DNA from 2 places in the Nocardia sp. NPDC059177 genome. Region 2 is predicted to be linked to the other one. Evidence: riboswitches for the same ligand, from Rfam matches in the RefSeq annotation. Region 2 holds a riboswitch; the other holds the start of a gene.
The links. Region 2 has a riboswitch for S-adenosylmethionine ahead of ACFXK0_RS20865 (bifunctional o-acetylhomoserine/o-acetylserine sulfhydrylase). Riboswitches for the same ligand answer to the same signal wherever they lie in the genome.
Positions count from the first base shown of each region.

Region 1: another riboswitch for S-adenosylmethionine. It lies ahead of ACFXK0_RS19560 (rhodanese-like domain-containing protein); the one in region 2 lies ahead of ACFXK0_RS20865 (bifunctional o-acetylhomoserine/o-acetylserine sulfhydrylase).

Region 1 is NZ_JBHZBX010000015.1:57,501-60,902, forward strand. It holds gene ACFXK0_RS19555 (O-succinylhomoserine sulfhydrylase) at 1-1,174, opposite strand, end outside; gene ACFXK0_RS19560 (rhodanese-like domain-containing protein) at 1,185-1,601, opposite strand; SAM riboswitch class IV at 1,619-1,736, opposite strand; gene ACFXK0_RS19565 (hypothetical protein) at 1,783-2,373, opposite strand; gene ACFXK0_RS19570 (FAD-dependent oxidoreductase) at 2,433-3,402, shown strand, end outside.
Region 2 is NZ_JBHZBX010000017.1:20,886-24,287, forward strand. It holds gene ACFXK0_RS20855 (BTAD domain-containing putative transcriptional regulator) at 1-358, opposite strand, end outside; gene ACFXK0_RS20860 (polysaccharide lyase family 1 protein) at 440-1,699, opposite strand; SAM riboswitch class IV at 1,869-1,979, shown strand; gene ACFXK0_RS20865 (bifunctional o-acetylhomoserine/o-acetylserine sulfhydrylase) at 2,060-3,376, shown strand; gene ACFXK0_RS20870 (homoserine O-acetyltransferase) at 3,373-3,402, shown strand, end outside.

The DNA.
Region 1 (3,402 bases), on a different contig from region 2:
CTTCGAGGTCTTCGAGGCCGATCGAGATGCGGACCACGCCGTCGGAGAGGCCGATGGAGGCTCGGCCTTCCGGGCCCATGGCTCGGTGGGTGGTGGTGGCGGGGTGAGTGATCAGGGTTTTGGCGTCGCCGAGGTTGTTGGAGATGTCGATGATGCGCAGGCGGTTGAGGACCTCGAAGGCGCGCTTCTTGCCGTCGTCGCCGGCGAGTTCGAAGGTGACGACGGTGCCGCCGCCGGACATCTGGGAGGTGGCCAGGGCGTGCTGCGGATGTGATTCGAGGAAGGGGTATTTCACCCAGTTCACGGACTTGTTCGTTTCCAGGAACTGGGCTACCCGCAGCGCCGATTCGGTGGACTGGCGCACGCGCAGCGGCATGGTCTCCAGGCCCTTGAGCAGGGTCCAGGCGTTGAACGGGCTCAGTGCGGGGCCGGTGTGGCGCATCAGGTTCTTGACCGGGCCGTCGATGTAGTCCTTGGCGCCGAGGATGGCGCCGCCGAGTACGCGGCCCTGGCCGTCGATGTGCTTGGTGCCGGAGTAGACGATCACGTCGGCGCCGAGTTCGAAACCGCGCTGTAGCAGCGGGGTGGCGAAGACGTTGTCCAGCACCACCTTCGCGCCCGCGGCGTGCGCGAGCTCGCCGACTTTGCGGACGTCGACGAGGGTCTGCATCGGGTTGGCCGGGGTCTCGAAGAACACGGCTTGGGTGGGCACCGAGAGGGCCTGCTCCCACTGCTCGAGGTCGTCACCGTCGACGAAGACGGTCTCGATGCCCCAGCGCGGCAGGATCTCGTTGCACACCACGAAACAGGAACCGAACAGGCTGCGCGCGGCGACGAGCCGGTCGCCTGCCTTCAGCAGCGCGCCCAGCGCGGTGAACACCGCCGACATGCCGGACGCGGTCGCGAAGGCCGCTTCGGCGCCGTCGAGCAGGCGGATGCGCTCCTCGAACATGGCCACCGTCGGGTTGCCGTAGCGGGAGTAGACGAAATGCTCGACCTCGCCGGTGAACGCGGCCTCGGCGGCCTCGGCGCTCTCGTAGACGAAACCCGAGGTCAGATACAGCGCCTCGGAGGTCTCCTCGAACCCGGAACGGCGCACGCCGCCGCGCACACCGAGGGTGGCGGGGCCGACGCCCTCGGGCAGTGGCTTGTCGAACGAACCACCGGTGATCATGCGTTTCTCCTTATGCCTGACGCCACGGCAGGCCGACCGCGCGCCAGCCGACACTGCCGCGCTGCCCGAACGCGTCGGGGCCGCCCTCGAAACCATCCAGCACGTTGTAGGACGGGGTGATGCCCGCCGCGGTCGCCACGGTCGCCGCGCCGATGGAACGCTGCCCGGAGCGACACAGGAACACCACGGGCGCGTCGTCGGGCCGCCCGGCCAGGGCCTGCTCGAGTTCCGCGCCGAAGGTCGGATTGCGGGTTCCGGTGCCGTCGACCCATTCGATGAAGTGGGCCGGGCGCTCGATGGAGCTGGTGTCGGGGATGCCGATCTGCGCCCACTCACCTTCGGTGCGCACGTCGACCAGCACCGCGTCGGGGTGCTCGGTCAGGATCTCCCACGCCTTCTCAGGGGTGATGTCGCCGGCGTAAGTCATGTCGAACCTCCTGCGTGAATCCGCTCTTGCCGTGCCGGTTGTCCGGGCACACGGCCAGGTCGTCACCCGGAGCACCCCGCCGCGGAGGAGGGTTGCCGACCAGCGAGCCGGGGCTTGGCGCTGGTACTCATGACCTTGCGATCTGAGATTGCCCCGGCAGTGGTCACCGTGTCAAACAGTGCTACGGCGCGCAGACCAGCCAGTCGCCATCCACCCTGGTCAGGTTCCAGGTGCTGGTGGACGATGTGTCGCCGATCCGCACGGTGGCGTCGATCTTGGCCCGGTCGCCGTTCACCGTGGCCTTGTCGAAACCCTTCTTGTCGATCGTCACTTCCGATTTCGGGCCGCCGAGCCGCTCGGTGAGGCCGGACTTCTGCTCGTCGAAGCCGGGGCAGGCGACACCCGGCGGCGGACGCAGCTCACTGCGTGAGCGCGCGTCGATATAGTTGGTGACGGCGGCCGCGAACCGGTCGGCCTCTGTGACATTTTTCTCAGCGGGTGAAAGCAGCCCGCCCAGCACGATGCCGGTGAGCACGAGGATCGCGATCACCGCGGCCGCGACGAACGGGACGATGGATCGCTTGTCGGTCTGATCCACCACCACGGGCTGGTCTTCCGCGCCTGTTTGCTCCTCGTCCATGTTGTAATCCTGACAGACCCGATGCGGGCAACGACACCGCGCGCCGGGTGGCCACGGCACCGCAGATAGAATCGCGGAGAATGCGGCCTGCTGCCGGGGTGTACAGGCAGCTGCCAGCAGCCGGATCGCCAACTTAGCCTAAGCTAAATTTGACGCCGTCAATAGTTCTCGACCAAAGGGTGCACGTAGAAATGACCGAACAGAGTGCAGCGACTCGCCCACTTCGCATCGCGATCGTGGGTGCCGGCCCGGCCGGTATCTACGCCGCCGACGCGTTGATGAAGTCCGATGCCGAGGTGTCGATCGACCTCTACGAGCGCATGCCCGCGCCGTTCGGCCTGATCCGCTACGGCGTCGCCCCCGACCACCCACGCATCAAGGGCATCATCACCGCCCTGCACAAGGTGCTCGACAAAGAGCAGGTCCGCCTGCTCGGCAATATCGACTACGGCACCGACATCACCCTCGACGACCTGCGTCAGTTCTACGACGCGGTGATCTTCTCCACCGGCGCCAACGCCGACCGCGCGCTGCCGATCCCCGGCATCGACCTCGACGGCTCCTACGGTGCCGCCGACTTCGTGTCCTGGTACGACGGCCACCCGGACGTGCCGCGTTCGTGGCCGCTGGAGGCCGAGAAGGTCGCCGTGCTCGGCGTCGGCAATGTCGCCCTCGATGTGGCGCGCGTGCTGGCCAAGACCGGTGACGAGCTGCTGCCGACCGAGATCCCGCCGAACGTCTACAAGGGCCTCAAGGCCAACAAGGCCGTCGAGGTGCACGTCTTCGGTCGCCGCGGGCCCGCGCAGGCCAAGTTCACCCCGCTCGAGCTGCGCGAACTCGACCACTCGCCGACCATCGAGGTCATCGTCGATCCCGAGGACATCGACTACGACGAGGGTTCCGAGGCCGCGCGCCGCAACTCCAAGCAGGTCGACATGGTCGCCAACACCCTCGAACAGTGGGCGATCCGCGACCAGGGCGACCGCCCGCACAAGCTGTTCCTGCACTTCTTCGAGTCCCCGGCCGAGATCATCGGCGAGGACGGCCAGGTCGTCGGTCTCAAGACCGAGCGCACCCAGCTCGACGGCACCGGCAATGTCAAGGGCACCGGCGAGTTCAAGCAGTGGGACGTGCAGGCGATCTACCGCGCTGTCGGCTACC
Region 2 (3,402 bases):
GGTGGGCCACCGCGGGCGCACTGCCGCGCGCCGCGGCGATCGTCGCCTCGAAGCGCCACACGTCGACCGCGGCCGGATCGAGCCGCAGGGCATAGCCCGGCGGTTCGGAGACGAGCACGCGCGCCGGTGCCCGCGCCGGCCTGGCCGGTTCGAGAATGCGCCGCAGGTTGGAGACGTGCACGTGCAGCGCGGCGCCGGCCTTGGCGGGCGGCGAGCCGGACCAGATGTCCTCGATGAGCCGATCGGTGGCCACCACCTGCCCCGCCGCGAGCACCAGGCGGGTCAGCAGCGCGCGCTGGCGGGGACTTCCGGGGTGGACGAAATCTCCGTTGACGGCCACCCGCAACGGTCCGAACATTTCGATACGGACGGCCTCGTCCGGTCGCGCACCTTCGATAGCCGAAAACTAACATCCGATGTCAGGGCGGTGGCAGGGGCCTCACCCGGTCCGGCCCGCTCCCGCGCCCGCCTCGACGATCGCCGAAACCTGCTCGGCGGGATCGATCGGACCGTGCAGGGTGGGCTGCCAGCCGACGTCGGTGCCGAGGTCGGGATCGCGCGGGTCGGTACTCGCGTTGAACTGCGCGACGAGATCCACCGGCTCGCCGGCGACCAGGGTGCCGGTCTCGTGGACGGCGGTGCCGCCGAAATTCCACAGGATGTCGCGGACCTCGGGCATACCGCCGGTGAACACGTTGTTCTCGGCGTAGATCGCCGAATCCGTGCCGACACCCCACTGGTAGTACCAGCAGCACGTCGACGGCGGCGCCACGTGGGAGTTGTTGTAGAGGTGCACCTGGCCGTAGTACACCGTGGGCGAGCGCAGCACGGTCTTGTCGAACAGGTTGTGGTGCATGGTGACCCGGGTGTTGCCGGTGTTCGACGCGCCGTCGTCGAGCACGCCGAGCATCACCGGCTTGAAGTTGTCGTGCAGGCGTGACCACGAGATGGTGATCAGGTCGCTGCCCTTCATCACGGTGATCAGTTCGTCGTGGTGCAGGTAGGTCTTGCCGTACTGGGTGGTCTCGGTGGCCAGGGTGCGGGTGCCGTCGCCGAGGGTGAGGTGGTCGAGCCAGACGTGCCGGGCGCCCTCCATCCGGATAGTGGAGTTGTAGGTCTTCCAGTCGTAGCCCGACCAGCGCGGGAAGCAGCCGTAGGCGTCCTGGATTTCCAGGTCGCGGATGATGATGTTGCTCTCCCGGGTGAGCCCGAGTTCGAGCCCGGTGATCTTCGCGCCGGGCAGGCCGATCAGGGTGGTGTTGGAGCCGACCTCGATCACCATGTCGCGTTCCTGGTTGTTCGCCGAGCGCTGCCGCGCGTCCTCGACGGAGCCGCGCGAGATGGTGGTGGTGTCGCGGTAGGTGTCGAGGTATTTCTGCTCGGTGTAGCCGGGATCCTGGTAGGACGCGCAGTCGGCGAGGAATTCGATGTGGCCGTCGACGACGACGATCTTGGGGGTGTCGCCCGCGACGGCGTCCTTCAGTTCCTGCCGGGTCCGGACGGTGAAGATCTGGTCCTGGGCCGCGTCGGCGCCCCCGGTGGTGCCGCCGTCGGCGGCCGCCCAGCCGTCGTCGGCGGCGAGGTGTTCGCGCGCCTTCTGCACGGCGTCGCCCGGCGGTTCCGTGCACTGCGCGACTGCCGGACCCGCACCGGCCACGACCAGCGCGAGTGCGAGAAACAGTGTCGATCCGACCCTCATCGGTTACCCCTCTCGTTCAGGTTCGGCGGCAGCCTAACCTCAGATATCGAGAGATTGGTCGGTTTTTAAAATTCGGCACGCGCGCAACACGCCGACCGGCCAGTGATGTTGGCGATGAAATGGGGGGAAATTTCCGCACGGATGAGATCGCCGGTTAACATGACGGCAAGGTCATGAGTACCAGCGCCAAGCCCCGGCTCGCTGGTCGGCAACCCTCCAGCTGCGGCGGGGTGCTCCGGGTGATGACCGGGCTCTCGAAGGTCGAGAGCAAGCGCGCATTGCAGGAGGCCCCCATGTGTTGTTGTCCGTCGATCCGACCCAGCTGACGCGAGACACCGGCAAACAATCCTGGAGCAATTCATGACCGACTCTGCCCTGCCCGAGAACTGGTCCTTCGAGACCAAGCAGATCCACGCGGGCCAGGCCCCCGACGCGAGCACCAACGCGCGGGCACTGCCGATCTACCAGACCACCTCCTACACCTTCCGCGACACCGACCACGCCGCCGCGCTGTTCGGTCTCGCCGAACCGGGCAACATCTACACCCGGATCATGAACCCCACCCAGGACGCGGTGGAACAGCGCGTCGCCGCGCTCGAGGGCGGCGTCGCGGCGCTGCTGCTGGCCTCGGGCCAGGCCGCGGAGACCTTCGCGATCCTGAACCTGGCCGGCGCCGGCGACCACATCGTGTCCAGCCCGCACCTCTACGGCGGCACCTACAACCTGTTCCACTACTCGCTGCCCAAGCTCGGCATCGAGGTCTCCTTCGTCGACGACCCCGACGATCTGGCGCAGTGGCAGGCCGCCATCCGGCCCAACACCAAGGCCTTCTACGGCGAGACCATCGCCAACCCGAGCAGCGCCGTGTTCGACATCCCCGGCATCGCCGAGGTGGCGCACACGGCGGGCATCCCGCTGATCGTCGACAACACCGTCGCGACCCCGTACCTGATCCAGCCGCTTGCCCACGGCGCCGACATCGTCGTGCACTCGGCCACCAAGTACCTGGGCGGGCACGGCGCGGCGGTCGCGGGCGTGATCGTCGACGGCGGCACCTTCGACTGGACCGTGCGCGACGCCGACGGCAACGCGCGCTTCCCCGGTTTCACCGAGCCCGATCCCAGCTACCACGGCGCGGTGTTCGCCGACCTGGGCGCGCCCGCGTTCGCGCTCAAGGCGCGCGTGCAACTGCTGCGTGACCTGGGCGCGGCGGTCTCGCCGTTCAACGCCTTCCTCATCGCCCAGGGCATCGAGACGCTGAGCCTGCGCGTCGAGCGGCACGTGGCCAACGCCGAGGCGGTGGCGCAGTTCGTGGCCGCGCAGCCGGGCGTGGAGCAGGTGTACTACGCGGGGCTCGAGTCCTCGCCGTGGCACCAGCGGATCAAGCAGCTGGCGCCCAAGGGCGCGGGCGCGATCGTGGCCTTCGAGCTGGCCGGTGGCGTCGATGCGGGCAAGAAGTTCGTGGACGCGCTCAGCCTCCACAGCCATGTCGCTAACATCGGTGATGTGCGTTCTCTCGTGATTCACCCGGCCTCGACCACGCACTCGCAGTTGACGCCGGAAGAGCAGCTGGCCGCCGGCGTCACTCCGGGGCTGGTGCGGCTCGCGGTGGGGATCGAGGGCATCGACGACATCCTGGCCGATCTGCGCGCCGGTTTCGCGGCGGCGACGACGTGACTGTGAGCACCGAATCGCCGATCGCC